4 regions of the Hahella aquimaris genome follow, and region 4 is predicted to be linked to each of the others. Evidence: predicted binding sites of a transcription regulator. Region 4 holds the regulator's gene; each other region holds the start of a gene.

The links. Region 4 encodes LexA, which represses DNA repair genes until DNA is damaged. Its sites were predicted from a motif close to TACTGTNTANNTANACAGTA; they were not measured.
Region 1: the regulator LexA is predicted to act here: its motif matches at 5,512-5,531, upstream of uvrD (DNA helicase II).
Region 2: the regulator LexA is predicted to act here: its motif matches at 5,378-5,397, upstream of umuD (translesion error-prone DNA polymerase V autoproteolytic subunit).
Region 3: the regulator LexA is predicted to act here: its motif matches at 5,803-5,822, upstream of recA (recombinase RecA).

What each region holds. Positions count from the first base shown of each region.
Region 1 covers NZ_CP132203.1:5,071,907-5,079,831, forward strand. Annotated here, with positions in the region: gene O5O45_RS22385 (TRAP transporter large permease) at 1-1,229, shown strand, start outside; gene O5O45_RS22390 (acyl-CoA thioesterase) at 1,328-1,723, shown strand; gene O5O45_RS22395 (TRAP transporter substrate-binding protein) at 1,793-2,896, opposite strand; gene uvrD (DNA helicase II) at 3,114-5,279, opposite strand; gene O5O45_RS22405 (EAL domain-containing protein) at 5,686-7,925, shown strand, end outside.
Region 2 covers NZ_CP132203.1:1,452,175-1,460,099, reverse strand. Annotated here, with positions in the region: gene O5O45_RS06840 (hypothetical protein) at 406-1,044, opposite strand; partial or broken gene O5O45_RS31935 (hypothetical protein) at 1,223-1,330, opposite strand; gene O5O45_RS06835 (hypothetical protein) at 1,554-1,766, opposite strand; gene O5O45_RS06830 (hypothetical protein) at 1,771-2,076, opposite strand; gene O5O45_RS06825 (deoxyguanosinetriphosphate triphosphohydrolase) at 2,197-3,504, opposite strand; gene O5O45_RS06820 (hypothetical protein) at 3,611-3,826, opposite strand; one part of gene O5O45_RS06815 (IS3 family transposase) at 3,914-4,184, shown strand; one part of gene O5O45_RS06815 (IS3 family transposase) at 4,184-5,076, shown strand; gene umuD (translesion error-prone DNA polymerase V autoproteolytic subunit) at 5,422-5,844, shown strand; gene umuC (translesion error-prone DNA polymerase V subunit UmuC) at 5,841-7,106, shown strand; gene O5O45_RS06800 (hypothetical protein) at 7,164-7,685, shown strand; gene O5O45_RS31930 (Rap1a/Tai family immunity protein) at 7,754-7,925, opposite strand, start outside.
Region 3 covers NZ_CP132203.1:352,651-360,575, reverse strand. Annotated here, with positions in the region: gene O5O45_RS01815 (Lon protease family protein) at 1-705, opposite strand, end outside; gene O5O45_RS01810 (hypothetical protein) at 1,078-1,362, shown strand; gene O5O45_RS01805 (PilZ domain-containing protein) at 1,517-1,927, shown strand; gene mobA (molybdenum cofactor guanylyltransferase MobA) at 1,924-2,523, shown strand; gene moaE (molybdopterin synthase catalytic subunit MoaE) at 2,566-3,039, opposite strand; gene O5O45_RS01790 (SirB2 family protein) at 3,192-3,575, shown strand; gene O5O45_RS01785 (hypothetical protein) at 3,590-3,769, opposite strand; gene O5O45_RS01780 (fibronectin type III domain-containing protein) at 4,081-4,563, shown strand; gene recA (recombinase RecA) at 4,709-5,746, opposite strand; gene O5O45_RS01770 (CinA family protein) at 5,863-6,354, opposite strand; gene mutS (DNA mismatch repair protein MutS) at 6,497-7,925, shown strand, end outside.
Region 4 covers NZ_CP132203.1:3,643,206-3,651,130, reverse strand. Annotated here, with positions in the region: gene htpG (molecular chaperone HtpG) at 111-2,036, shown strand; gene O5O45_RS16135 (DUF1329 domain-containing protein) at 2,178-3,386, opposite strand; gene O5O45_RS16130 (DUF6586 family protein) at 3,942-4,400, shown strand; gene O5O45_RS16125 (hypothetical protein) at 4,559-4,804, shown strand; gene lexA (transcriptional repressor LexA) at 4,850-5,452, opposite strand; gene O5O45_RS16115 (NAD(P)H-dependent oxidoreductase) at 5,706-6,287, shown strand; gene O5O45_RS16110 (collagenase) at 6,454-7,925, shown strand, end outside.

The sequences.
Region 1 (7,925 bases), 1.4 Mb from region 4:
CTCCCAGTCGCTTATATGGGTTAATGAATAACCAAACACTGCTGGCGGTTCCTTTATTCGTCTTTATGGGATGCATGCTGCAGAAGTCAAAGATCGCAGAGAACCTGCTGGAAAGCATGGCCATGCTGTTCCGTAATATTCCTGGCGGTCTGGGGATTTCCGTCGCGGTCGTCGGCATGTTGCTGGCGGCCAGTACAGGCATCGTCGGCGCTACGGTGGTGACCATGGGCCTCATCTCTCTGCCTACCATGCTGAAAAGCAAGTACAGTAAAGCGGTAGCGACGGGCACAATTTGCGCCACGGGAACTTTGGGCCAGATCATTCCCCCGTCGATCGCCTTGGTATTGCTGGGCGATGTACTTTCCAGCGCCTACCAACAAGCCCAGCGCGACATGGGCATATTCAACCCGGACACCGTATCCGTGGGCGACCTGTTCGTTGGAGCGCTGATCCCCGGTCTTGTACTGGTTCTGCTGTACATCATTTATCTGTTTGTGCTGGCGCTGGTTAAACCTGACCTGTTGCCTGCGGGTGAAAAGCTGAGCAAGCAGGAAATGCACTCACGGGAACTCTCCCTGCTACGCGATCTAGCGCCGCCTCTAGCGCTGATCGTCGCCGTTCTCGGCTCAATTCTGTCCGGCATCGCCACACCAACGGAAGCCGCAGGCGTCGGCGCATTCGGGGCCATAATCCTGGCGACCTATAAACGCCAGATCTCAATTTCTGTACTAAGGGACGTTTGCCAACAAACCACCCGCGTCACCTGTATGGTGTTCATGATTCTGATTGGCGCCACCATTTTTTCACTGGTGTTCCGCGCTTATGGCGGCGATGAGCTAATCAAAGAAATTTTCACCTCCATGCCCGGCGGCGTCTTCATGGCGGTACTCGTGGTGATGCTGGTTATTTTTTTATTGGGCTTTATCCTCGACTTCATTGAGATCACCTTTGTCGTCGTGCCCATAGTCGGCCCGGTATTGCTGGCGATGGGCGTTGACCCAATCTGGCTGGGCATCATGATTGGCTTGAATTTACAAACGTCGTTCCTGACCCCCCCTTTCGGGTTTTCGCTGTTTTATTTACGCGGGGTCGCCCCAAGTCATGTGAAAACGACGGACATTTACATGGGCGTGGCCCCATTTATCGCTATCCAAGTATTAATGCTTTGTTTGCTGGCGGCTTGGCCGTCACTGGCGACCTGGTTGCCGGAGGTGGTTTACGGGCCCTGACCGCCTCATTAGTTTAGCGCCTTCGCTACTGCGGAGAAACGCCGCGACAGCGCCTAAACTTGCAGATATCGGATTTTCATAAATACAAGAGAACTGTCATGAAAGCTTCTAGTAGCTCAGCACCCAACGGAGAACTGGCGCTTCGCGTCATTGCTCTCGATAAGGACACCAACTCCAACGGCGATATCTACGCCGGCTGGTTGATGTCGCAGATGGATCTGGCAGCCGCCAGCATGGCCGGTCGCATCGCCAAAGGCCGCACTGCGACGGTATCCGTAAAGCAATTGGACTTCCTATCTCCGGTCAGAATCGGTGCGGAAGTCAGTTGTTATGCGCGCATGGTTAACATCGGCACCAGCTCCATGCACATCGAAGTGGAGGTTTGGACCCGAGACAACCATCAGAATACTCCCCGCAAGGTGACTGAAGGCGTATTTGTGCTGGTCGCGATTGACGACTCAGGACGCATTCGCGCAGTGCCTGCCGGAGAGTGAGCGGGCGCAAGACGCGAAGCATAAAAAAAACCGCAGCCTGTGCTGCGGTTTTTGTGTCTATCGAGCGCCTTAGGATCTGGCGTTGATATAAGCTTTTTCTGAGATCTCATGATATTTCCACACATTGCTGCGGAACTTCTCGTAAGACTCATACACTTTCTTCACCGCGGGGTCTTTCTCCGCAATCTCCTGAATCGTCTGACGGGAGATGTCCTGCAACTCCTTCAGCACGTCATCAGGGAAACGTCTGACATCCACGCCGTGGTTGTTGACGAGTTCGTTCAAAGCAGCATTATTACGCGCCGTATATTCATCCAGCATGTCCTGGTTGGTCATACGCGCAGCGACCTCGACGATGGCCTGCAGATCTTTCGGTAGAGCTTCAAACGCTTTCTTATTGAACGTGAATTCCAGGGAAGTACCAGGTTCATGCCAGCCAGGGTAATAGTAATGCTTGGCGGCTTTATGCAGGCCAAACGCCAAATCATTGTATGGACCTACCCATTCGGTGGCGTCAATAGCGCCGGTCTGCAGGGCCGTGAATATTTCTCCGCCAGGCAGCTGCACAGGCGTGCCTCCCGCCCGTTGCAATACTTCTCCGCCCAACCCAGGGATACGCATCTTGAGGCCTTTCAGGTCATCCAGAGAGTTGATCTCTTTGTTGAACCAGCCTCCCATCTGCACGCCGGTGTTGCCGCCAAGCATAGGAATGACGCCGAAAGGTTCATACAGTTCACGCCATAATTCCAGACCCCCGCCGTAGCTGATCCAGGAGTTGATTTCCTGAGCGTTCAAGCCGAAGGGAACGGTGGAGAAAAACTGTGCGGCGGGAATTTTGCCTTTCCAGTAGTAAGCTGCTGCGTGGCCTGCTTCCGCAGTGCCCTGGGAGACGGCGTCAAACACTTCCAGCGCGGGAACCAGTTCTCCGGCGCCGAAGACTTTGATCTTCAGACGACCGTCGCTCATACGTTCGACTTCTTTGGCGAAGCGCTCTGGAGCCTCGCCCAGTCCTGGGAAGTTTTTAGGCCAGGAAGTCACCAGCTTCCACTGGATGGTTTGCTTGGGCGCCTGCTGGGCAACCGGGGCCGCCGCTTCTTTCTCGGCGGAGCATCCGCCCAACAGCATTCCCAACATGCCTGCGCCCATCAGGGAAAACAGATAGCGTCTTTTCATTCGATTGCGTCTCCTTTGTCTTTATTCTTATGTGATCTCGGCGCCTTGCGCAGCCAAGCATCCAGCGCCAGTCGCCAAGCCATCCAAATGGGCGGGTAAAGCCTGCTTAGATGAGCCGGCGAGAAGGCTGCGCTCCGCAGTATAACTCTATTGTCCGGCAAAAGGACACTGGCGGAGCGCGCACAAAATCTAACGGGTCACTTAACAGCCATACAGTTCAAATCACTTCCAGTCTGGCGTATGAAAGCACCAACCATTTACTGCCCTGATCATCAAAGTTCACCTGAATACGAGAATGCGGCCCACTGCCTTCATAGTTCAGCACGACGCCTTCGCCAAACTTCTCATGTCGCACCCGCTGTCCAAGTGAAATACCCGACTGCTGCGCGGATTCGCCAATAGCCCCATGCGCCGGCCCACGATCCCAAAACATAGGCTTGCTTACGACAGAGCGCAAACGCACTTCACGCAATAGCTCATTGGGAATTTCGCGGACAAAGCGAGAAATGGAGTGGTATTTATCCTGACCGTATAAGCGGCGACTTTCCGCAAAAGTAAGCACCAATTTTTCCATCGCGCGAGTGATGCCGACATAGCACAGACGGCGCTCTTCCTCCAAGCGACCCGCCTCTTCCAGCGCCATCGAGTGAGGGAACAACTCTTCCTCCATACCTGTCAGAAAGACCAGGGGAAATTCCAAACCTTTGGCGGAATGCAGCGTCATAAGTTGCACAGCATCCTGATCCGCATCCGCCTGACGCTCGCCCGCATCCAGCGCCGCCTGGGTCAGAAACTCCGCCAACGGCGATTCATTGTCGAGCGTTTCATACTCAGCAACCGCATTCACCAACTCTAGCAGGTTTTCCTTACGCGCTTCCGCCTTATCTCCCTTTTCATTGGCGTGATGCTCCAATAGGCCGCTGACATCCAACATATGCTTGGTCAGATCCTGCAAGCTGTTCTCTTTCGCATACTCACGCAGGGTTTCGACTATTTCAATAAATTGCTTCAGACCAGCCCCCGCCTTGCCTTTAAGCAAGCCTGCGCCAACCGCCGCCACCGTAGTCCGCCATAACGATTCTCTGCGCTCGCGAGCGGCGTCGCGCAATGTCTCCAACGACTTGGCGCCAACGCCGCGAGGGGGGATATTGACCACCCGCTCAAAGGCGGCGTCATCATGAGCGAAGTGAGCCAGACGCAAATACGCCACAGCGTTTTTAACTTCCAAACGATCATAGAAGCGCAAACCGCCATATATCCGATAAGGCACGCCGCGGCGAATCAGCGCTTCTTCCAATACCCGCGATTGCACGTTGGAGCGATACAACAGCGCCACTTCCGAACGGGAGCGCCCCTGATTCACCCAGGACTGCACCGACTCGACGATATAATTGGCTTCATCCTGCTCGTTAAAAGCGGCGTAAACATCAATCGCCTCACCGTCTCCTTGATCCGTCCAGAGCTGTTTGCCAAGGCGGCTCGGATTATGGGCAATGACGTGGTTAGCGGCCCGCAGAATAGTCTGCGTGGAACGGTAGTTCTGCTCCAGACGCACCAACGCAGCTTCGCTGAAGTCATTCTGAAAACGCTGTATGTTCTCAATCTTGGCCCCGCGCCAGCCGTAGATGGACTGGTCGTCGTCTCCGACCACGGTCATGGGGACGCGATCCCCCGCCAACACGCGCAGCCAGGCATACTGAATAGTGTTGGTGTCCTGAAACTCATCCACCAGAATATGTTGAAAGCGTTGCTGATAATGTTGCAGCAAATCCGGCTTCTGCAGCCAGAGTTCATGAGAGCGCAGCAGTAACTCGCCAAAGTCCACCAGCCCACTCTGCCGACAGTATTCGTCGTAACGCTGGTATATCTTGTTCATGGTCTGCCGCCAGGCGTCGCTACCAGGCTCAATATGTTCCGGTCGCAGCCCTTCGTCTTTCTGGCTGTTGATAAAATACTGCGCCTGGCGCGCAGGCCACTTGGACTCATCCAGTCCCAGCTCCCGAATCACCCGCTTCAGCATGCGCTGCTGATCATCGGAGTCGATGACCTGGAAGTTTTCCGGCAGGCCGGCTTCCCGCCAGTGCGCGCGCAACAGTCGATGCGCCAGGCTGTGAAAAGTGCCAAGCCACATGCCGCGCGTAGGAATATGCAACAGCGACTCCACCCGCTCGCGCATTTCCCGCGCCGCCTTATTGGTGAACGTCACCGCCATTATTGCGTGAGCGCCAATGCGCTCAACTTGAATCAACCATGCCATGCGGTGCACAAGAACGCGGGTTTTGCCGCTGCCGGCGCCAGCCAGAACCAGCAGGTTGCCGGCGCTGGCGGTAACCGCCTCACGTTGAGCATCGTTAAGCGGGTCCAATACCGCCGTTACGTCCATTGCTGAGACTTACCTCTCTTTGTTTGAAGGGCTTTGTTGTTAACGGCTTTCCGCGAATGACATGTCAGGGAATTTAACCGCAGACCAATCTCCGATTTTATTCGAAGTGCTTGTGCGCAAGTTCACTATCGGGTTAAATGGGACAACGAACAAAAAATAACAAAATGTTACATACAATAAGCACACTGAACCGCCAACCGGAGTCGCCGCCTTGCACATTTGCGGCGATTAATACTGGATAATTTTACAGCCTATTACAACATTGCATCGCTGCTTTTCAGGTTCGCCGACCGTCAAAAAGCAGATATGACGGGTTTGTTTGTGCGGCGGGATTCCAGTGAAATCGGACAATTATACTAACATGCACCCCGGGACAAACGATATTCAAGCAAGCAGTTTAAAGCTGATGTCGACCATGGCGCGCCCCAAACCTCTTATGGTGCGTCGGGAGCAACTCATAAAGCTGGGGCGACGCAGTCGTCACGCCGCCGCATTGCTTTTTTTAATCACAATGGGGTTCGTCGCCACCGCCTTTCCTCACCACGCTATAGCGCCACTGATCGGTCTCGCTGCGCTGGGTGCTATCTGTTCACTTCTGCTCGCCGCCTTCGGCTCACAGGCTCAGGCGCAATTGCAGGATGAGAGCGTCAACCTACCCCGCAACGTCGCCAACCTTAGCAGGCTTTATGTATTGCTCAGCAGCGCAATCGCCACTGTGTTGGGGCCGATAACCGCTTACGTCATCCTGGATCTCCCTGCATCATGGCTGGACAGCCTCACTATCGCACAATTCTTAGGCGCAGGCCTTCTGTCCTTTTTTCTTGGCGTCTGGCGCACCCCATTTATTATTCTTAGCGCGATGCCTCTTCTGTGGCTTGCGGTGCTGTTACAGGGCAGATCGCCCCTCCCTCCAGAGTTACTGACCAACGCCGCCATTCTCAGCGTCTTCCTGTATCCGCTCGCCGCGCTATGGTACCTCGCGTCCAGTCGCTACCTTAACCAGAATCTGCAGATGCAAGGTTTGATCGACTATCTGGATAACGCCCGCTCCGCCTCAGAGCAGCTTAATCAACAGCTCGCCTATGAAATAACCCGCCGCGAAGCAATCGAACATGAACTGCGGGAAACGCAAAAGGAGCTTGAAGACGCAATCTGCGAGCGCACCCACGAATTGTCCGAAGCCAACCGTATTCTGAGTCAACAAATCAAGCTGCGGAAAAATATCAGCGATGCGCTGATGAAAAGCCAGACCCGTTTATCGCAAGCCATTGAAGCCACCGGGTTGGCCTTGTGGGATTGGGATATACCAAGAAACTCCCTTTATCAGTCTTTCTTTCACGACGCCTTTGGTCCTCGCGAAATGTCGGCGACCGCCTTCGTCGAGCGTATGCATGGACTGATACATCCTGACGACCGTCCACGCATCAGAAAGGAAATGATGCTGTGCCTGAAAGGCTTGAGTAACACTTATCGGGTGCAGTACCGCGTCACCACCGCCAAAGACGCCTGGATATGGGTTGAGGATTGCGGCAAACCGGTAAGCTTCGACAAGCTTGGCCGCATTACTCGCATGATCGGGTCGCGCCGCGACATCAGCAAAGAGAAAAGTCGCGATGAACAGCTGCTTCTGGCCAAGTCTGTCTTTGATCATACGCCTCAGGGCGTCTTCGCGCTGGATACCGAGTTCCGTTTTCTCACCGTCAACAACGCGTTCAGCCAGATTACGGGTTACGAAACTGAAGAAGTGATCGGTAGCAGTCTTGAGGATTTCAGCAAGGCTCCCAACAAGCGACAGGTTTTCAGTCGTATTCGCGACGAGCTGTCATTGCGGGGCCGTTGGCAAGGCGAGTTATATGAAAAGCGCAAGTCCGGCGATTTCTATTGTCAGTGGCTGCAAATTACTTCGGTTATTAATACAGAAGGCGCCACTACGCACTACGCCGGCCTCTTTTCTGACCTGACTGAGCGCAAGCAGGCGGACGAAAAGCTTCACTATCTGCTCAACTACGACGAACTGACCGGGCTGGCGAATCGCATGCTGTTCCGCGAGCGTCTGGATAAAATTCTCCGCAAAGTAAGGGAGCAAGGACTCAGCATTAATATGCTGCTCCTGAATGTCGACCGTTTTCGACAGGTAAACGAAAGCCTGGGGCAGGACCGAGGGGATGAGCTGTTAAAGCAGGTTGCTACGCGCATCTCACAAACCGCATCCCACGCACATACCTTGGCGCGCCTTGGTAGCGATGAATTTGCAATTCTCACCCCCGCGAAAAGCCGCTCCCAAGTGAGCCGCTTCTGCGAGCAACTACTGGATGAACTGAAAGCGCCATTCAATATCGATGGCCACGAGTTTTATGTTTCAACTTCAATAGGCGTCACTCAGGCCCCTGACAACGGCTGGGAAATCCAAACCCTGATGCAGCAAGCCAATATGGCGGTGCGACAGGCGAAATACCTCGGCGGCAACACCTATGAGTTTTACAGTCGCATGTTGCGCAGCATGTCGCGTATGCGTCTGGAGGTGGAAACCGAGTTGCGCCGGGCGATACAGAATCAGCAGATGGAAGTCTTCTTCCAGCCCAAGCTATCGCTGGATAGCGGCCGCATTACCGGAGTTGAGGCGCTGGCGCGCTGGCGGCACCCGCA
Region 2 (7,925 bases), 2.2 Mb from region 4:
TTCTATTTTTCACATACCCGTATGCACATTCGTATACACCTCATTATCACAAAAGTATAGCCTCTATATTGATGCTAAAGCATAGAGCGATCAGATAAGTGAAGTTGAACTCCCGGTGTAGGTACTACGTGTTCTGGTGTCATGATCCTTCCTGAATGGGCCGAGTTACCCCCTCTCCATGCAACGGCGAGCGGCCCTCTAAAACACAAAAACCCGGTTCCTTTCGGATACCGGGTCTCTATATGAAAACGCCCTGAGAGTTGTCAGGGCGCAATAGTGCAGAATGTAGGGTAAAGCCTACCCTATTGTTCATTAATTGTCAACAATAGCGATAAATAATCAGTATTGATCCATATTTTAGAACAATAAACTCCCGGATAGACTCTCAATGAGTGTGGCGATATTTTAGTATGGCATGACTATGGATTGTTTCGGAGCATCACTCCCTGATGGTATTACTTCAACAGTTTTATTATCAATCCATTTAATCTTGCCAAGGTAATCATCAAAGAATATTGTGTGAGGTAGCGTTTTCACTATATCAACTTCTCCATGACACCCATCATTAACAGACTCAAACCTGACATATACACGAGCATCGAATCGTCCAAAGTCAATACTAAGCATTGCAGTATTTTCCTTATCTGGACTTTTCTTTTTCACAATACCGTAGGTTAATGAGTACCCCTTCTCTTTATTGGCTGCCAACGCATTTTCAAGCGGCTCCTTTCTCCAGCCAAACTCAGCAGCCAGCGCAAATAGCGTGTTGTATATTATTTCAAATATAAGCTCTTTTGCCTCAAAGTCATTCAGCCTCCAATAGGCCTCAAAATCAAACGGCTTACAACATACCAAAATGTCATCATCGAGATAATACCGTGACTCGTCTAGACCAAGCTCAATAATAATTTTCTCTATCTTTCCAGCATCATAGTGTTTGGGCAGCTCCAGTAGAAACATGGCGGACACACAATTTGTAGTACCATTAAACTCCGACTTTCTTTCATATGAATCGGCTGCTGTTACAGCAATATCAATCAACATGAAATCATCTCCTATTACGCAAAGGAAGCCTAATCACTGGATACTTCATTCCTGGAGGCAATTTTCTAAAATTCTTAACATACCCTCTTGTTAAATTCTTTTCTGTATTAATCGCATCCATCCGAGGCAAGTTATTCGCAGCTTTCAGCTTTGAAACTTATTGTGTATAACCGGCCTTTCAATTTAGCCTATTCACCTGAGCCTGAGCCCTTTTTGACTGTCCATTTTGATCCAAACCATACCCGCTTATTCCATACTTATAAGTCTCGCCTGTTTTTATATTAAGGAAGCTTTCTCCTGCTTATACTACTAGGTGGGGGGATATCATATTGGTTCGCCAGTATTTATAAATGTCTCTAAGGATAAGAAAGGGTCATCAAGGCGGCTTCACTGCGAACACGTGCTTTCTTGATAAACCTGAGATCGACTTATGGGCACGGCCACTTCCGATGAACCGCTTTCTTTACAAACTCCAATGCATCGTATGACATCTGCGGAGCGCTACTGAGTTAGTCGCTTCCAAGAATCATGACTGTAATAGCCCATAATATGAAGGTCAGAACTGTAAAACCTACAGCCCCTAATATTTGGAAGTGGATAACACTTGCGATAACAGTGAAGGCACTTGCCAAAGTTCCAAGCCCAAATACTAAAACCCAAAACCATCTTTGAGTAATTAGAAATAGAGCAGCCACACCCAATATTAGTAGTATTACATCCATGAATTTACCTGTGCTTTTCGTAGCATTCTGATCCTTTTACTTTCATACAACAAATATAGCCCCACTCTCGATTACCAGTAAGGTTTTTAGATGAAGCAAAACTATGCGCCATAGAACCACACTGACTAAGGCCGTGTGCCACACCAAGATAATATTCATTATTGTTTGGAAAATAGAAGAAAGCGTTATATGTAGCGTTTTCTATTTCACTACAGGAGAAATCTGAATAGCTGCTACATTTATCGCCACATCCATAAAGAAGCACAGCGAGCATGACAATTAGAAAAATTGGGGCTATTTTTGTTTTCATATCGATTTAATGATTCCAGTGTACAAACCCTAAAGGCTCGAACTATCTCATTCACGAAAAACCGTACTAAACACTAAAATACGTTCGCCGCCAGGCATCATTAGGATTTAATTTATTACATCAGCCAACATGACCTGATAATTGTGCCGCCACATAAGCCGCATGATTATCAGTCATTCCTGAAACCAGATCCGTTACTCGAAGATAACATTGATGATAAGAAGCATTATCATCTAACTTATTTGCACCCATAAGGGCTAATACGCGTTTTGATTTAAACGATAACTTACCTACCTTAAACTCGTTAACGGCGTCTATATATGCCGATAAAATTGTTTCAAGAATAGAGTAAGAACCGATCTCAAGCTCTACCTTTATTCTGGTTATAAAAATATCTTTTTCAGTGACATTTTTAGCCTCTTCCAAACCTTCGCTTTCGGCCCCTTTAATATGACCAATAAGATCTCCATTAAAATCACCTGACATTATTTTATCATAATTCTCTTCAAATATACTTGCACATTTTATTATCAGGTTTTCAATGGCACGGGCTCTTAGGGGAGCTACCAGCCGTCGATTTGTATGATGCAGATCATAAGAGCTACCATCTGAAACATTATCCCCAGAAAGCTTCTCAAATATATCATAAGTATCTCTAATTCTCAGAATGTTTAGTTCAAGTGCATCTTCTATATCCAGTATTATGTAACAAATATCATCAGCGGCTTCCATTAAGAATGATAAAGGGTGCCTAGCAAACTGGACGCTGTTACCACTACTTAAACCCAATTCCTCCATTACTTCTTCTACAAACTCCTTCTCTGACTGAAAAAAGTTAAATTTCCCCTTGGATTCAGCGATACAGTGATTAGAAAACCATGGATATTTCACCAAAGTCCCCAATGTCGCATATGTTAATCGCAGACCTCCATCGTTATAATTATTTTCTATTTTTGATACGATCCTAAATCCCTGAGCATTGCCTTCAAATATTTCAAAATCATTTCGTTCGCTTCGGCTTCTTAAACAAAGTTTGTGGCTATTTTCCTTAAACCAATGACGAATAGCAAATTCGCCTGCGTGCCCAAATGGAGGATTACCTATGTCATGCGCCAAACAAGCTGCATGAACAATTGCACCAATTTCTGGTGAGCATACACCTTGAGGAAGAACATCTTTTTTTGATAAAAAATTCCCTACTCTAAGCCCCAAGCTTCTTCCAACACTTCCGACTTCTAAAGAATGAGTTAAACGAGTGTGAACGTGATCGTGATGCGCTAAAGGGTGGACCTGTGTCTTCCTTCCTAAACGCCTAAATGCAGACGAAAAAACTATCTTATCGTAGTCTTTATTATATTCACTCCGCACCTCATCTCCCTTATGTGAGCTTTGTTGTCTTCTAGTAGAGAGTAGCTTTTCCCAGTCCATATAATATCCACCTTATCCATTAGTATATGTAACGCCTTTCTTTAGGGCTAAAGTGCAACCCTGTGGAAAATAGCTCCACACTACGCAGCGAAAATAGTATCAACTTTTAAGTTTCTGCGTGGCGTGACTCAAGCTTATTGACTGCTTTTCTAAGAACATCTATAACGTCTGCTTTATGCGTAGAATCAACCAACACGTATGGTTTATTCCCCATAATTCCAGCACTTACATTCTCAAACAACTTATCTATTTCAACACCCATCGACTTGGCTTCGTTTAATACGGCTACTAGAGCCTGCTCATATACATTCACTTCTGACATGTTCGCTCCTAAATTGAGTGCTTCTGATCCTACCCACCAATGATAGACACCCCGTTAAGCGAGTAAACTACGCTACAGAGGTGAACTATGACCAAACAGAAAACATCAAATTCCAAATCTCGCCAACGTTATTCCGACGAGTACAAGGCGGAAGCCCTGGCGCTAGCTCAACGTATCGGCGTGAGCGACGCCGCAAGGCAATTGGGTCTGCACGAGTCACAACTTTACAATTGGCGCAGTAAAGCCCGACTGGCGCAGGATCGTGGCGAAACGGAACAGCAACTGGCCCAGGAAAACGCCCGCCTGAAGCGTCAGTTGGCTGAACAGGCGGAAGAGCTTGCCGTGTTAAAAAAAGCGGCGGCGTACTTCGCCAAAAGTGTGAAGTGAGGTACGCCTTTATGCACTCTCACACGAGCCTTTTCCGCGTCACTTGCATGGCGAGAGCGCTTCAGGTCTCAAGAAGCGGCTACTACGTTTGGCTCCATCGACAGAAAGCCCCTTCTCTGCGACGACAGCGTCAGCAATCCCTGGACATCCAAGTTGGGGCCGCTTTTGATAAAGCTAAAAAGCGTAATGGGGCGCCCCGGCTGACCAAAGACTTGGCGCAACAGGGAGTCCAGGCTAACCGTAAAACGGTGGCCAGAAGCATGCAACGCTTGGGCTTGAGAGCGAAAGCCGCCAGAAAGTTTAAGGCCACCACTCACTCCAGGCATAGCCTGCCTGTGGCGGAAAACCTTCTTCAGCAGGACTTTAATGCAACGGAGATAAATCAAAAATGGGCGGGTGACATCACCTATTTGTGGACGGAAGAAGGTTGGCTGTATCTAGCCGTCGTGCTGGACCTGTTCAGCCGTAAAGTCATAGGCTGGGCGATGAGCAAGCGAATGAAATCGGAGCTGGTCTGCGACGCCTTGCGCATGGCGTTGTGGCGTCGACGTCAGCCCAAAGGGGTGATCGTCCATTCAGATCGAGGTTCCCAATATTGCTCAGAAGCCTATCAGACGTTGATTCAGGCGCATGGGCTTCGTTGCAGCATGAGCGGCAAAGGCAATTGCTATGACAATGCCTGTGTGGAAAGCTTCTTTCACTCCCTGAAAGTGGAAGCGATTCACGGAGAGCGGTACGCAACCCGACAAGAAATGCGTGAAGCCGTGTTTGAGTATATCGAAGTGGATTACAATCGAATCCGCCTTCATAGCGCAAATGGCTATCTCAGCCCAGAGAGTTATGAAGCATCGAAAGTCGCTTAATGACGTGTCTAATCTTTGTGGGCAGGATCATTCTTTATTGAGAAACTTAACATTTGTATATCCCGCATGCGCGTTTATTAAGCTCACAACTCCGAAGTCACTTCCTCCAATCTATTGATTCCATTTAAAAAAGCCCAAAAAATCCAAACAACCTGAGTCACGAGTAACATTGAGTGTTCATATGCAAATTCGTATGCGATCTCATTACCACCTTAAGTATAGCCACTAGATTATTGAACCATCGTTAAACCATGCCACTTGATTCTGCAAGCCGTGAGAGTTTCTTGACACGTCAGAGGGATACTGTATTTTTATACAGTATATTTTGTCATTTTAGAGGTCACAATGCGCGTATCGCTACTTGGTCGCAGCGGTGCAAGGATGCGCAGGCGTTTACTCCCGTTGTTTTTGGAGCACGTTTCAGCCGGGTTTCCGAGCCCCGCCCAGGATTACATAGAAAAAGCCCTGGACCTCAACGAGCTATGTATCAGGCACCCCGCCGCCACGTATTACGTCCGCGTTCAGGGCGGCTCGATGATAGAAGCCGGTATCTATTCCGGTGATATCCTGATAGTGGACCGCTCCCTTACCGCCAAGCACGGCGACATAGTTATTGCAGCCTTACACGGCGAGTTCACAGTCAAAGAATTACAGCTCCACCCTACCCCTTGCTTGCTCCCCCGAAACAAGCGCTACAAGCCCATAGACGCGCCTGAGATTGAAGTCTTCGGCGTGGTGTCAGGCGTTGTCCGGATACTCAGCAGATGACTTACGCCCTGGTTGATTGCAACAACTTCTATGCGAGCTGTGAGAAGCTCTTCCGACCCGATTTGAAGGACACGCCCGTCCTGGTACTCAGCAACAACGACGGCTGTATTGTCGCCCGCTCACGGGAGGCCAAAGCGCTTGGCTTTCCCATGGGCGCGCCTATCTTCAAGTTCCGCGACCTAGTTAGACAACACGGCGTGGTTACCTTCTCATCGAATTACGCCCTTTACGCGGACATCTCCAGCCGCGTTATGCGCACCCTAGGCGAGCTGGCTCCGGTGTGTGAGGTCTACTCTATAGATGAGGCGTTTCTCGACTTGTCCGGCGTCTCAGCCTGTTTGGATTTGGTCGAGTTCGGCCAGCAGGTCCGCCAGACCATCGGGCAATGGATCGGCATTACCGTCTGTGTGGGCATCGCTCCGAGCAAGACATTAGCCAAGCTCGCCAACCATGCAGCCAAGCGTTACCCAGCTACCGGCGGCGTGGTCGATCTCTCCGACCGCTACCGTCAGCGCCGTTTATTGACCCTTACGCCGGTTTCGGAGGTCTGGGGCATTGGTTCAAAGCTTGCCGCTCGCCTGGGCGCTCTGGGCATTACCACCGCCTTAGAGCTTGCCGAAGCGAACCCCGCCCTACTCCGCAAGCGCTTATCGGTTGTGGTAGAGCGCACGGTTAACGAGCTTAACGGCGTTTCCTGTATTGAGTTAGAAGACGCCCCGCCACCCAAGAAACAGATCATCTGTAGTCGTTCATTTGGCGAGCGCATTACCTGCTTTCAGAACATGCGTGAGGCCGTATGCGAATACGCAAGTCGCGCCGCCGAAAAGCTCCGCCGGGAGAAACAGCGCGCCTCCGTCATTACCGTGTTTATCCAGACCGGCAAATTCTCCAAAGGTGAACCATACTACTCCAATGCAGCAACCGGAAAGCTGCCTTTTCCTTCTGACGATACCCGCGATTTTATAGAACTTGCCAGGGTGTTACTGGAGAGGATCTGGCGGGATGGCTACCGCTATTTGAAGGCCGGAGTAATGCTTTGTGACTTCTCCCCTCCTGGGGTTTGCCAGCGTCATCTATTTGAAGAGGACGAAGGGAGGCGCGGTAGTGTGGAGCTTATGGAGACACTAGATAAGCTGAACCGGGGAACAGGTGGCGTTGTTTGGTTTGCTGGACAAGGTATTCAACAGCCCTGGGGAATGAAGCGAGGGAGGCTTTCTCCTGCTTATACTACTAGGTGGGGAGATATACTCACAGTTGGATAAGAAAGCTTTCTTTTGACTTTTATTGGAGTCACAACCAAGATCAAAGGAGGACACACCATGCCATATAACCGAGATATACTTGTAGCCATAATATCAGCGGTAGTAACACTATTTGCAGGGTATGCATCTGGAATATTTGAGTCAAGAGTTTCAGAAAGCCAACTAAACACCATAGCTCGGAAAATTGTGGACGAGGAAGACTATAGAAAAGTATTAATAAATAAAATGAAGGGAAACAAAGATTTTAAAGGTGAAGATGGCCCTCCCCCAGACCCAAGAATAGTTGCAGACTTACTTAAGCCATCAATTGAAGTCATAGTAGAGAATAATTTAAACAGTGAATTAAGAAACGATATAACCGAAATAAAAAACAAGCTTGTATTCGTTGATAAAAATATAGACTTACTGCTAGCGTTTAAAAGTAGGGTAACTGATCGCAACAACTCAAATTGTAGAGTTGTGGATGGCCCAAGTAACGGAGGACATTTTTACTGTAAAAAAAATGAGTATGTCGCTGGAGCGGTAAATTATAGTCAGAACAATTATACTGTAGATATGATAATTTGCTGCACGTTCTAGTTAAAAGCAAAATCACCAAGGCAGCTTCACTGCGAACGCGTATTTTCTTGATAAAATCTGAAATAGGTTTATGGGCACGGCCACTTCCGGTGAACGGCCTTCTTTACAAACTCCAATGCATCGTATGACGTTTGCGGAACCCTTCCAAGAAGTTCTTTCTTTACCTGCGCCTTAACTTCGCCATGTGTCACACTTGGTGGAACGCACCATTCATCCATTGAACTATAAAGTGCATCAATG
Region 3 (7,925 bases), 3.3 Mb from region 4:
CTGCTGTTTGTCCGCATATTCCTGCTCCCACTGGCTAAGTCGACGCAGCACCGTGCGGAGCTTTTTCTCCAACTTGTTGATCGCGTCCTCGAACTCTTGCTGGCGAGCTTCCGGAAGTTCCGCAAAGGTTTCCGCACTGTATGGCTTCTCGCCGTCCGTCGCGACCAGACGATAACCGCCCGGCGTCGTCACAGTCAGGCTGATTTGCTGTTTTTTGGCGGCGTTGGCGATGCGACTAAGTGATTTTTCCTGCTTCTGGCTCAGCTCGTTTTTAATCTGCTCTGCGCGCTCATAGTACGATTCGTTGTCAAACGCCTGCGGAATGCCCTTTTGCAGGCGCACCAACAGTTGCTCCAGATCTTTCTTTAACGGCATTCCCAGACCGGCTGGAAGACGCAGTACTTTTGGCGAGCGTACGTCGTCAAAGTTGTTGACGTAACACCAGTCGCTGGCGACCGCATCAGAGCGCTTTTTCTCCAGGAAGCGCATGATCATCGTCCGCTTACCCAGACCGTTGCGGCCGATGGCGTATATGTTATAGCCGGCATCCGCCATGGAAATAGCGAACTGCACCGCCTCCTGGGCGCGATTTTGCCCAAGAATTCCTTCCAGCGGCTCCAGCGCGCGCGTGCTGCTGAATTTAAAATCTTTTGTCAGACAGGGTTTGTAGAGCGATTGGATTTGTAGGGGCTTTTTCTTACTCATAGACTCCGCCCGATGCTAAACCGGGGCGTCAAAATGCGTGTATAGATCGCTGCTCGCCACGCCGGCTCACCTGCGACTTCCCAAAAAAGGGTCAAGTTTAACCAAATCGGCTTTAGCGCAAAACCGCTTTTACACAATTATCCAAGATGCTCTCCCGCCGCTCCCGCCAACGCTGTAAGTCCCGCAAAAGCACTGACGATTGACTAGGCGGACTAAAGTTTTTCCTATGCCCGCCGTTATAAGTTTAGCGTAACTCCGGTTACGGCGACGCCGACCGGAAACAGGGCCAAGCGCAACAATTCAAGGCGAGTTAATACAACAATAGGGAATGATTGAAAAAATGAAAGACAACCTATCAGAGGAAATCCAAACATGTACATTAATGACGCCAGAAACAGGCCTTCCCCCCCCAGCTCCGCTTCCTTGAAGCAGGCTGCACAGGTCGAGTCCACGCCAGCGCAGGCGCCTCTGACAGAAGGTGAACTGCATGACCGCCGCATGCGTCCGGATCGCCGACGTAGCGATGAAAACGACTACGAGGGCCAGGAGCGCCGCAAAAGGAGAGACCGACGCACTCCGAAACTGCTCGGTGCGCGAGACGGGCAGCCGGAAGAGCTGGAGAGTAGAACAGGAAGACTGGTGAATACTGCTGTTTAACCCCTCGCTGTTAACCACACGGATTGCGCCAGCTCACAAAACACGAAACCGAGCATTTATTATCCAAATCCAACTAATAAAATGAGAAGCCCGATAAAGGGAATCCATCGGGCTTAACGCTATTACCCAAAAGATACAGACTCAGCATAAGATCATGCAGGAAGTGACTTTTCCCATCCAATCAGAACGTCGCATCAAAATACGGCATACCACTTCAGCCCTGACAGCAACCGTTTGCTTGCCTGGCTTGTTCAGCCGCTCCAAAACTCGCATCGTCGTTAACTGCATAGACTTTAATCGCTATGGTATGGCGTTTCATAGCAGTCAGAAATTTCGTCTCGGCGAGAAGATTGAACTTTGTTTCCGTGGCCGCTACATTGCTGAAAATGGCATTCAAGCCCAAATTCTTAACTGTGGCGAACATGAGCATGGCTTCAGGTACGGCATCCAATTCGCCTACTGCGCCTCCAGCAGAGATTACTCCAGAGAAGTTGATAATGCTTTGTCCCGTATTGAAGGTTTATTCAGCAAAGCGCAGGAAGTCTGCCGCTCAAGAGCTTCATGACTGAGCCGTCGACGATGTTGGATTGCGACGGGCTGATTCTCGCGGGGGGCAAAGGACAGCGCGCGGGCGGCAATGACAAAGGGCTGCTATCCTGGCGCGGCCGACCTCTCGCCGAACATATTCACTCCACATTCACCAAAACCTGCGAACGAGTTTTAATCAGTTGCAATCGCAATACGGCGCAGTATCAGCGCATGACGCCTTTTGTCTTTTCCGACGCCTGGGGGGAGTTCGCCGGCCCTCTGGCGGGCATCTACTCCGCCCAACCGTATATGAGTAAAAAATGGCTATTGGTCAGCCCCTGCGATACGCCCCTTCTTATGCCTGAATACGCGCTTCGCATGTTTGCCGGCAGACGCGACAACCTGATAAACATCGCCTGGGATGGGGAGCGACTGCAATATCTGCACTGCCTGCTTCCCGCCAGCAGTTTTGAAGATATTCTTCGCTATTTACAAAGCGAAGGACGTAGCGTCAAACGCTGGCTTGATTCACGCCCCTTGCAGCAAATCGACTTCAGCGATTGTCCAGAGATGTTCAGCAACATCAATACGCTGGATGAACTGGCCCATCTGGACAAGCCTACGGAAAAATAACAGAAGCACTCGCGCCACTTTGCTCGCCCCAGCTCATTGCTGCTATTCAGGCTCAGCTCTCCACTCCCCAGCCCTGGCCTGATCGCTTTCTTTGGCTTCTACCCAGTGCTCTCCTCCCGCCGTCAGTTCCTTCTTCCAGAATGGCGCCTGCACCTTTAAATAATCCATGATGAACTCACAGGCGGCGAAAGCGTCACCACGGTGGGCGCTGGCGGTCACTACCAACACGATCTGATCTCCCGCCCAAAGTTCGCCCACTCGATGGATGACTCGCACCCCATTCAAGTCCCAGCGCTGAGAAGCTTCCTCTGCAATTTTAACCAGCGACTTTTCCGTCATCGCCGGATAGTGCTCCAGATAAAGTCCTTTAACATCAGGCTTATCACTGAAATCACGCACTAAGCCGACAAAACTGCAAACCGCGCCGATACGGGTATCGCCCTTCGTCAATCGACGCGATTCCTCTCCAAGGTCAAAATCGTCCGTTGTCACATCGATTCTTATGTTGTTACTCATCGCTCAGAAACCACCTAATGAAGGCTGCGCGTCACGCGCAATAGATAAAGAAATACTGACTAACACTTTAAGTTTTTAAGGAAAGAATTTCTAATAGGCGGCCGTCGTTCAAACAAACCTAAATAATAAAGAAGCTGTGAAAGGAGCCCACTATGAGCTACATGCTGCTCAAACACATTCATATGACCTGCGTTGCGCTGACTTTCGCGTCCTTTACCCTGCGCTTCATTTGGATGATTCTGGAAAGCCCGCTCTTACAGCGTAAGTTAAGTAAGATTCTTCCGCACATTATCGACACGGTACTACTGCTGAGCGCCATAGGACTAGCGCTCAAGCTCCAGCAATACCCCTTCCATAATGGATGGCTCACCGCAAAAGTGGTGGGGTTAATCATTTACATCGCGTTAGGCGTTTTCGCGCTCAAGAGAGGCAAGACAAAAGGGACTCGCATCCTGTTCGGACTTAGCGCTTATACAGCGTTCGCCTATATCGTCATGGTCGCTCTGACTAAAAGCAGCTGGCCATTACCGCTTTAAAACCTTCCGCCAAATTAGTATTGCGTGCCGCTTTTATCCTCAGGTTCTAGGTCACCCGGCTTAGGTGGCGTCACGTAATAGCGCTTCTGATCAAGCTCTTTGACTTCAGGATCGCTCACAGGGTTTCGTTTCCGACTATTAACCACCCAAATCACGACCGCGACCACGATAGCTAGCAATACGACCCACTTCATATTCGTTCTCCCTCTCCACAACTGCTCAAGTTACATTTTCGTTTCTACAATGGCTGTCGCCAATTGCAGACAATCTAACTATTTGAAATTTATAGCAATAACTTCAAATGCCGGCGTTCTGGTAAGAAAAAGGCAACCCTTTTCACAATAGTCCAAATCCAGAAAGAGATAAACAAAAAGTCTAACTCTTTGTTTTTAATATGAATTATCGACACCCCGCTATTATTGGCACGAATCCTGACTAAGAGCGCGGGGCGTTATCTGTTTATAACGCCAACTTATAACTCTAACTCTACTAATAGGGGAATGATTTGAATCAAGTTAACTTTGAGCTCAAAGCCATTTCATACTTAAAAAGTATTTTTCACCGCGCCAAATCAAATTGTAGATCTATCACCGCCATTTTCAGCTTCACTCTAGCAAGCGCTGTTTTAACAGGGTGTGGCGGTGGTGGAGGATCTGGAAGCGACTCTTCCAGTATCGACGGGGACGTTCCCCAAATCGCCGCAGCAAAACAATCAACGAACTACGCCCGTAGCGCGTTTATCATCTGGGAACCGCCATATACCCGGGAAGACGGTAGCGAAATCGAGCTATATGAATTAGAAGGCTACCGCGTGTACCACCAACATGAATCAGACAACGACTGGCAATACGTCGAAGTTGGGGATCAGCAGTATGAGTATGCGTTTTCCAACCTGGAAAGAGGCGTTCACTATTTCGCTGTCACCGTACTGGACATAAACGGCATGGAAAGTGAGCCTTCCAAGATTATGACCAAGAAAGTCCTCTAGCCCGGTCAACACTTCATCCGACAAAGGACAATACTCGATACGGAAAAATAGAGAGAAGGAATATGGACAAGGAAACGCAATAAGGGCGGCTCTAAGGCCGCCCTTATATTTTGAATGGAGCAAACACGTCCAGTATGATTTGGCCTTATTCAGCCTCAACTGGGGCGACAGGCGCTTCTTTCTCTTTTGCTGGCATCTTTGGCATCAATTTATCTCTGATGGCGGTTTCGATCTCTACCGCAATTTCAGGATGCTCTTCCAGATACCGGGATGAATTGGCTTTACCTTGACCAATCTTGTCGCCTTTATAGCTATACCAAGCGCCAGACTTATCAACAAAGCCTTCTTTCACACCCAGATCGATAATCTCTCCCGTGCGGTAAATACCGCGGCCATACATGATCTGAAAATCCGCTTGTCTAAAAGGCGGCGACACTTTGTTTTTCACCACTTTCACGCGAGTCTCGTTACCAACGACTTCCTCTCCTTCTTTCACGGAGCCAACGCGGCGAATATCAAGACGAACGGAAGCGTAGAACTTAAGCGCGTTACCGCCAGTAGTGGTCTCTGGCGACCCGAACATTACACCGATTTTCATACGAATCTGGTTAATGAAGATCATCAAGCAATTCGCCTGCTTAACACTACCGGTCAACTTTCTCAGAGCTTGTGACATCAAACGGGCTTGCAGACCAACGTGGGAATCTCCCATTTCGCCCTCGATTTCCGCCTTCGGCGTTAACGCAGCAACGGAGTCGATAATGATGACATCGACCGCGCCGGAGCGAACCAGCATATCGGCGATTTCCAGAGCCTGTTCGCCCGTGTCGGGCTGGGAAACCAGCAGTTGATCGATATTAACGCCAAGCTTCTCTGCGTAAATAGGGTCCAGCGCATGCTCCGCATCAACGAACGCACAGGTTTTGCCCTGGCGCTGCGCTTCTGCAATCACCTGCAGAGTCAGAGTGGTTTTACCGGAACTCTCCGGTCCATAGATCTCGACAATACGTCCATATGGCAAACCGCCGATGCCAAGAGCGATATCCAGTCCAAGCGAGCCAGTAGAGACGGAAGGAATAATTTCTCTCGGCTGCTCCCCCATCCGCATGACCGCGCCTTTACCAAACTGACGCTCAATTTGTGATAAAGCGGCCGTCAACGCCTTCTTACGATTGTCATCCATTCTTAAACACCCTTTATTTCATTTAACCGGTACGAGTTGTTATTCCAACCCAGAATTACTGTATAAATTGACAGCATTATTCCACAACCCAACGTCCAAAGTCACGCTTAAATTTTCTACAAATTGCTTTCCAACACCGCTATCGCTCCCCGCAATCCCTCCACAACGGACTGCAGACGCACTTGCTCCCTATCCCCGGAAAAATGAAAGCTCTGCGCCAAGAGCGCATTCCGAAATCTCCACGCAACCCAAACCAGTCCGACGGGTTTTTCTGCGGTCCCACCTCCAGGCCCCGCTATTCCGCTCACAGCGATAGCAAGCTGCGCCTGCGTACGTTGCAAAGCGCCAAGCGTCATCTCTTTCACAACCTCTTCGCTGACTGCGCCGCATCGCATCAGAGTCGCTGGCGACACTTGTAAACGCGACTGCTTGGCTTCATTGGAGTATGTGACCACGCCTTCCTCAAACCAATTCGAGCTACCCGCGACAGAGGTAATCGCATAGGCGATTCCACCGCCGGTACAAGACTCAGCTGTCGTCACCTTCAGGCCCCGCTCCCCCAGGATTATGCCTAAACGCGCCGCCAGACTCTTGATCTCATCGTTCATTCCGTCACCATCAACCCCAATTTAATATAGGAAGGTCATGCATTACGCTCCGGGACAGTAGTCGGCCTCCTTTATTAAGGCCATGGCTTTCCCTTACAATCCCGCCTTCATTCATAAAATTACACAATCCTTTTGTTCTGTCATGTCCGCTATTGAATCCGCAATCAAACCCCAACACACGCCAATGATGCAACAGTATCTTGGCATCAAGGCGAAACATCCTCATCAGCTCGTTTTTTATAGAATGGGCGACTTCTATGAGCTGTTCTACGAAGACGCCCGCCGCGCCGCTGAGCTGCTGGATATCACCTTGACGCAAAGAGGCCAATCCGGCGGACAGCCCATTCCGATGGCGGGCGTTCCCTTCCATGCCGCAGAGGGATATATCGGCCGTTTGGTTCGCCTTGGTGAATCCGTCGTCATCTGCGAACAGGTTGGCGACCCCGCCGCCAGCAAAGGGCCGGTGGAACGTAAGGTCGTCAGAGTCGTCACACCAGGCACGCTCAGCGATGAAGCCTTTCTGGAAGAGAAGTCGGACAACTTACTTTTAGCGATAAGCGCTTATAAGGATTTATTCGGTCTGGCCACTCTGGATATCGCCGGAGGACGCTTTTTGATCCAGGAAGTGCGCGGAGCCGAAGCGTTAGCCAGTGAACTGCAACGCTTACGCCCTGCAGAGATTCTAATCAGCGAGCAGTTCCCTTTCCTGACGCTATTGGAAAACTACACTGGCGTTCAAAAACAGCCACCTTGGTATTTTGAGCAGGAAACAGCCCAACGCCTGCTATGTCAGCAGTTTCGCACTAAAGACCTGGCTGGATTCGATTGTGAAGGCATGAGCGTCGCCATTGAAGCCGCCGGCTGCCTGTTTCAGTATGCTCAGGAGACGCAGCGCTCTCAACTCCCCCATATCCGCACTATGATTCGGGAGCGCCGCGAAGACTCCATCATCCTTGACGCCGCCAGTCGCAGAAACCTTGAAATTGACGTTAATTTAGCGGGAGATTCCAGACACACGCTGGCCTGGGTCATGGACAAGTCCGCCACCGCCATGGGTAGCCGTATGTTACGTCGCTGGCTGAATCGTCCGTTGCGCAGCCAGGAAGAGGTGCGCCAGCGTCAAAACGCCATTAAAGAGCTGCTGGAAGACTATCAGTTCGAAGCATTACACGAGACACTCAAACAGATTGGCGATAGCGAACGCATCCTGTCTCGGGTAGCGCTACGCTCGGCGCGCCCTCGCGACCTCGCCCGCTTGCGGGACACTCTGACGCTCCTGCCTGACTTACAGAAGCAGATGGAGGAGCTAAGCGACGCTCACTTGCGCCGCCTGGCCAAACAAATCAGTGAGTTTCCAGACATCGCAGACCTTCTCGCCCGCGCTATAGAAGAAAATCCTCCTGTCGTCATTCGCGATGGCGGCGTGCTTCGCCAGGGTTTCGATGAAGAGCTGGACGAATTGCGGGGCATCAGTGAAAACGCAGGCGACTACCTGCTGGAAATTGAGAAACGCGAGAAAGAACGCACGCAGCTGTCCTCTTTAAAAGTGGGCTATAACCGCGTTCACGGCT
Region 4 (7,925 bases):
CCATATTCGCCCCCACTTTCTGGCCACAAGCGCCGGATAAATCGCCGGCCTGCAATCAATATTATTTCACTTGTTTCCGATACGGACTTACGCCAGGAGTTTGTCGACCGATGACGACTGCAACAGAAAAACAAACCTTAGGCTTTCAGGCTGAAGTGAAGCAATTGCTTCACCTGATGATTCATTCGCTCTATAGCAACAAGGAAATATTCCTTCGCGAATTGGTATCCAACGCGTCGGACGCCTTGGATAAGTTACGCTTTCAGGCGTTGAGCAAAGAAGACCTCTACGAGGGCGACAACGACCTCAAAATTCGCCTGGAGTTTGATGAGAAAGCACAGACCATCACTTTATCGGACAACGGTATCGGCATGAGCCGTGATGAAGTGGTGACGAACTTGGGCACCATCGCCAAATCCGGTACGGCGGAATTTCTTTCCAGTCTGACCGGCGACCAAAAGCAGGATTCACGTCTGATCGGGCAGTTTGGCGTCGGCTTCTATAGCGCCTTCATCGTCGCCGACAAGGTTGAGGTCTATACCCGACGCGCAGGCATGAAACCTGAAGAAGCGGTGCGCTGGGAGTCCAGAGGAGAAGGCGATTTCTCTATTGAAACTGTGACCAAAGAAGAACGCGGTACGCGCATCGTGTTGCACTTGAAGGAAGAAGAGAAAGAGTTCGCTAACGGTTGGCGCCTGCGCAGCCTAGTGAAGAAATACTCTGACCATATTTCCTTCCCGGTTGAAATGATAAAAGAAAATATGGACGTCGGGGACGAAGAGGAAGGCAAAGAGAAGACGGAATCCGCGCCTGAATTCGAATCGGTTAACGAAGCCACCGCTCTCTGGACCTTACCCCGTAACGAGATCAAAGACGAAGACTACAAAGAGTTCTATAAGCACATTGCTCACGACTTCAGTGATCCATTGCTGTGGGCGCATAACCGTGTGGAAGGCAAGCTGGACTACACCAGTCTGTTGTATGTTCCCGCAAAAGCGCCCTATGACTTGTGGAATCGCGAAGCGCCGCGTGGTCTGAAACTATACATCCAGCGCGTTTTCATCATGGATGACGCCGAGCAGTTCCTGCCGTTGTACCTGCGCTTCGTAAAAGGCGTCGTGGACTCCAACGACTTGTCCCTGAACGTATCGCGGGAAATTCTGCAGAATGACAAGGCGGTGGAAAGCATGCGCTCGGCGCTGACCAAGCGCGTGTTGGACCTGTTGTCCAAACTGGCTGCTGACGATGCGGAAAAATATCAGTCCTTCTGGGACGAGTTTGGCCGCGTGTTGAAAGAAGGCCCTGCTGAAGACTTCGCTAACCGCGAGAAAATCGCCAAGTTGATGCGCTTCTCCAGCACACACCAGGATGACGACAAACAGACCCAGTCTTTGGAAGACTATGTCAGCCGTATGAAGCAAGGGCAGGATAAGATTTATTACATCACTGCCGAGTCCTACAGCGCTGGAGTGAAGAGCCCCCATCTTGAGATCTTCCGCAAGAAGGGCATTGAAGTGCTGGTGATGCATGACCGCATTGACGAGTGGCTGATGAGTCATCTGAACGAGTTTGACGGCAAGCACTTCCAGGATATCGCCAAAGGTGAATTGGACCTGGGCGAAGTGGAAGACAAAGAAGAGAAGCAGAAGCAGGAAGAGGTTTCCAAAGAGGCGGAACCTTTGCTTAACCGCTTGAAGGAAGTGCTGAAAGACCATGTGGAAGAAGTGCGTGTGACTCATCGTCTGACCGACTCTCCCGCCTGTCTGGTGGTAGGAGCGTACGATATGGGCGTGCAAATGCGTCGCATCATGGAAGCGGCGGGTCAGGCGTTGCCCGAGAGTAAACCGACCTTTGAAATCAACCCTGAGCATCCTTTGGTGAAAAAACTGGGTGAAGAGCAGGGCGCGCGTTTCGAAGATCTGACCTGGGTGCTGTTTGATCAGGCGCGATTGGCCGGCGGCGAGAACCTGAAAGATCCCGCTGGCTATGTAAGCCGTCTGAATAAACTGCTGCTTGAGCTTTCTAATGCGGGCTAAGCCGCGTATAGCTAAGTAAGTCGCAGTAATAGAAAGGCCGCTATAATCAGCGGCCTTTTTTGTGGGAGTGACCCGTCCTGAATAGGTGTCAACCTATTTCAGGACTGGGCAGAAAGTTGGGTAGGTTTTGATTTAAGAAAGCTAGCGTCTGGCGGCGCGACGGACGGCTGAAGTTGAGAAGTCGCTGTCTCTCAGTCCGGGCGCAAAGTCACGAGGCCTTTCTTCGTTATCCAGACCGTCGACGAAATAACGCCCTGACTTCAGGTCGTAAATAACCTCCAACGTGGTCCAGGGGGCTTTCACCTCGTAGTAGTTCACCAAATGGGCTTCCGATACACGCCACAGCTCGCCTTTATCGTCATAGTCCTCCGCAACCAGCAGTTGCCAGGAGTCCTCGTCAAAGTACATGCGGCGCTTGTGATAGATATGACCCAACCCCTCACGCAGGACGCCTTCCACCACCCACACCCGGTGGGCTTCATAGCGGGCATGCTCCTGGTTGATATGGCCGGGACGCACGATGTCGTTCATGCGCAGGTTGCTGGAGTGCAGTTGGTAAGCGTTGTAAGGCACATACATGATCTTCTTGGCGATCAGCGTCCATTCATATTGGTCCGGCGCTCCGTTGTACATATCAATCTGATCGGTGGTGCGCAGGCCTTCGCTATTTGGAGCCTCGGCGTCGTAGGCCAGGTTGGGAGAGCGCCGCAGGCGACGTTCACCGGCCTGATAGCGCCAGGACTGTCTGGGAGAGCGAATCTGATCCAGCGTCTCATGCACCAGGTTCATGGTGCCAGCGAGCTTGGCGGGAGCGACTACCTCCGTCTTGAGATAGAAGATTTTGTTGTCAATGTCTTCCGGCCGATTGTGCTGCTGAGCATACACAAAGAAATACTCATAATCGGTTGTCACCGGCGTGTAAGAGCCGTCTGGAAGGGTGGCGGCGAACGAAGAGCGAAATGCAGCCTCTTCCCCTCGGTAGCGCAGGATATGGTTCCAGATGATCTCTACCCCCTGATTAGGGATCGGGAAAGGACTGGTGATCAATGAGCCTTTAACGCCCGTGCCGCGAGGCATCAGTTCCGCCTTGGCGGCGTTCTGCTTAAGGGCGGCGTAGACGTGGTCAGGGTAAGACGCGCTGCGACGGCTGGGATACACCTTCAGAATGTAATCACTGGGATACTTCTGCAGGAGAGCCTTGTGGCCTTCGGTCAGCTTGTCTGAATAATCCTGTGCATTACCGGTGTTAATGATGAAGCGTGGAACGTCCGCATCGAAAGGGTCGGCATGCCATTTGTCAGGATTGTAGTTCGCAGGCGGTTGCTTAATGCCTCCATCCCAAGAGGGCACTTCACCTCCTTCGCTTCCGGCCCTTTCGGCGCCAAGCGGCGTGAGATCCTGGTCCAAACGTGCAACCTGATCCGGCGGCGCCTTAGCTGGGGCGTTTTGCGCGATTAGTGAAAATACGAGTAATACCAGTGCGTTATTTATATTTTTTCTTGCGTTACGGCTATAAGCCATGTCTTTCTCACTCTCTTTCTAAAAGTAACAGACAGTTCCCTTACTTTCTCTCCCTGGACAAAATTATAGCAGTCTAAAATATTATTCTAGTTTTCTCACTAGCGCCTTTGTTAGCGTTTATGGCGGGTTGCTGCTGAACGTTAACTTGTGTAAGGGGCGAGCCTGGGGATCGGATGCTAAGCTATGAGAAAGAGGTTGCTGATAGTTGACCGCCATTTTTTGTGGAAACCTGAGTCGGATGAGGGGGGTAATAGTAAGAAATTTAGGCGTCTAAACGAATCGGAATTGCGCCTCAGGAAATAGTCCGGAGGGGAATTTTTTATTAAAGAACTTATGGTTAAAAACCTATACACTAATAAAGAGCAATTGTTGATGAGTTAAGGTATGTCTGGAAAGTGGCTGACTTTTGTTAATGAAAACCTGTTTTTCGCCAAGCTGCAGTTGCAGTGGAGGGATTCATCCTCAACGGTGGCGGAAAAGCAATGCGCCGGACGGGCGGCTTTGCGTTTTCTGCAGCAGGCATATGTCGGCTTCTTGAATGAGCTTGCGGAGCAGCGTCGCATCAAAGTTAAGGTTGAGACGCTCGCTGACTTGGAAGGCCAGCTGGAAGTCGAATCGCCAGAGGTAATCAGCATGAAACTGGCGGCGGCTCAACCTGATTCCTGGCTGGCTCAACTGCTGAAACAATTTGGGGAAATATCTCGCCCCCGAAAAAATGAAACGCCGCAGAATGAAAATATTATCGCCGCCACGTCCGCTCCATATGCAATGGAGTTAACGGCGATACTGGAGTCCATGCAGGCGTTCATCAACGAGATGAGAGAGCACAGTTTTGAGTGGTAGAGGTAAGCTTGAATGAAAGAAACCCTCTCAGGCCTCGACTGATAACAGCTTAGGAAAATGTATGAGGCGCCTGTGGCTAGTTTTCTGATGTGTTCGCTCCCGGGTGTTGGGACGATGGAAAACATTTCAGTGAGAACTTACGAGTAGGAGATTTGGAAATGGCATCAAGCTTCTTTGAAATTGTTCAATTGCCGAATGGTGATTTCGCTTTGCAACCCATGGGGGGCGGAAGCGAACATTTGGTGAAAATCAGCTTCGGTCAGGAAGCCAAGGCATATCTGGCGGAAAATGACGCAGCCGTTGCGCATGCAATGATAAATGCGGCGATTAAACTGGTAGGAGATATGCGGGAAGAGGCAATTCGCCAGTCTGAGGCGGAAGAGAAACCGAAAACCGTACACTAAAGCCCCCGGCTGCCCGCGCAAGGGCAGTCGGCGCTTCGTTCCCTGTTAGCGGCGGATAACGCCGACGCCCAGTCCTTCGATGTCCAACGGTTGTTGCGACAGATTCACTTCGATTGGTTCAAACTCTTCGTTTTCCGGCAGTAAAAGCACTTTGTTTTTTTGGCGCTGAAAACGCTTTACGGTCACTTCATCGCCAATACGCGCAACGACAATTTGTCCGTTATGGATATCAGTCGTGCGGTGCACCGCCAGTAAGTCGCCGTCGAGTATTCCCACGTCCTTCATGCTCATGCCTTTGACGCGAAGGAAATAATCGGCGGAAGGAGTAAAGAAGGACGGAGGCAAGTCGCAATATTCTTCAATATTTTCCTGGGCCAGAATGGGATAACCCGCTGCAACCTGGCCGACAATTGGAATCCCCTGATTTTGCGTTTCCGTCGCTGGCAACCTGATGCCGCGAGAGGCTCCGGGAACCATCTCTATAGCGCCTTTCTTCGCCAGAGCTTTCAGGTGCTCCTCCGCAGCGTTAGCGGAGCGAAATCCCAGGCGATTGGAAATTTCCGCCCGAGTAGGTGGATAACCCGTTTCCTCAATATGCTCGCGAATCAGTTGTAAAACCTGCTCCTGACGCTTGGTTAGCTTAATCACTCCACCCTCCGGCGACCCCAAAAAGGTCTGATAAAATCAGTGTACACTATATGTTTATCCATGTCTGTTTATGTATACAGTAATGGTGTGGGCAAGTAAAGAAAAAATGTCTAAGTGACTGAGGTTTAAGATGAAAACTCACATAGGGCTCCACTAGTTCAAGCGAAACAGTTGAATATTGACCAGCAACAAATGCCTATCATGGTTTATCGAGAGAATATAAGAGAATGTTTAGTTTCTCAGGGAGCAGCAGATGGGCTCGCGCATTTTGATTATTCAGGGGCACCCAGACCCTCAGGGAGGTCGATTTTGTCACGCTTTGGCTGACGCATATGCAGAAAGCGCGGAGACGGCAGGACATGAGGTGCGTAGGTTGGCGGTGGCGACACTGAGTTTTCCCTGGTTGCGTTCTAAACAGGAGTTTGAAGAGCAATTTCCGCCGGAGGTGATTATCGCCGCACAAAAAGAAATCCAGTGGGCTGAATGTCTGTTTATCGTTTATCCGTTGTGGATGGGAGATATCCCGGCGATATTAAAAGCTTTTCTGGAGCAGACGCTGCGTCCGGGTTTTGCTATAAGCGGCGGCGATAAATGGCCCAGGCGCTTATTGAAAGGACGCAGGGCGCATGTTGTCGTGACGATGGGGATGCCTGCGTTTGTATATCGCTGGTTTTATCGCGCGCACAGCTTAAAAAGCTTAAAACGCAATATCTTGGGGATTTGTGGCGTTTCGCCGATCCGAACCTCTCTGATTGGCGCGGTGGAAGATTCAAACCCTAAATCCCGAAAACAGTGGCTGGATAGAATGCGTGTGTATGGCGGTAAGGCGATATAGCCTTTGGTTGAACCAATGCATTATCGGCTTGGCGTTTTTGATACAATTTGATGCTTTTCTTAGACAGACCGATAAGTTCTACCGGTATATCTTCATTGCCCGTGCGGTACTTTCATAATCTGCGACGAATTCTTTATACAAGTTGTAAATCTCTTCAGGAATTGTAATGACGCCAGCGAATAGATGGTTTAGGGCCCCCTTTGTGGTTGGCGTTGTCTTTTTCATTCTCACTGTCAGCGCAATGACATGGTCGAAGGGCGGTGGGGAGCTTTTTAAATATTTTCGACACAATTCGGAGCAACCGGAAAAGCTATCAGAGTTACCCCCGCCGCTGCCGGCATACTGTCGAACTAAAGAGGATGAATCTTATTACGAGGAAGAGAGTGAGCCTGATTGCTATTTGGACGGAATGACGGGGCTTTCGGGTGACGAATTTGTTCTGGCTATATGGGGAATGGATCATCGTTGTGTGAGGGAAATGGTCTTCATGGAAGAACAAGCTCTTCTCAATATATTTTCAGAAGCCAACATGTCCGCCGTAGCGCAAACAGCCACTTCAGAATCATCTTATTTTCAAGACGATAACTTCTATGAACTGACGAACCTCACTCAATACTTGCATGCGGGATATGTGCTGGAGAGAAACCGCCCGCGTAAGAAGAAATTATATGGAAAGGCGTTGCAGAAGCAGGTTGCGATAGCTGTCGTCCAAGTTGCCAATAATGCTTTGCAAGGCTCTGCCGGAACAGGTAGCGCCCGATTGGCGGAGTTGTCTTTTAAACTGGTAAACAGTTCCGATAATCAGGGAGCGGTCGTCAATGACTCGGTCTCCTGGCTAGAGAAACTGGGCTCATTGACCGGCGCCAGTGGGCGTTATGATTCGGCGTTAAACGAGCTTTTCAATATCTACTATAAAGGCCATGACAATGACGCCTTTGTCGACATTGCCTCTCATGATTCGCAGTTTCCTAATGCACTCTATCGCTTCATTGTTGATAAAGATTCGTGGCTGGTAGGCGGCCGTGAGTATCTATTGATGAATGCCGTCAAAGAACTCGGACGCTTTTTGCAATATAAAACGATAAAGGATGATACAGGTCACTTCATACGTAGCTTGATCAACAGGTATGACCTGAGCCGTGACACGGCGAATGTGTGGAGCATTCTGGCCGGCTCAGTGGATTATTACGACAAGGCGAACTGTAGACTGTACAACGCCTGTGACTTTAGAAAGCGAGTCGAAACCGTTATTTTTCGTCGTGAGCGCGCGTGTGTCGGGACGGTCATAATTAGGGCCCAATCCATGACGGAGGATCAATTTGACTCCGCCTGTGAGGCTTTGTCACGGCGCGAAGACATCTTCCACGAGATGCTGAGCAGTGAACGAGAGCCTGTTGCTGACGACCAGAATGACACTCTGGAAATGGTTATATTTAAAGACTCAGACACATTCGTTGATCTGGGATGGCTATTGTTTGATTCCGATGCTGTGACCGCTGGCGGCGTTTTCTATGAGGGCGACCCTTTTGATGAAGCGAACCAGGCGCGGGTTTTGGCTTACCAGTCTGAGGATGTTTCAGACTCCCATCAGGTGCTGAATTTAGATCATGAGTTTGTGCATTATCTGGACGGACGATA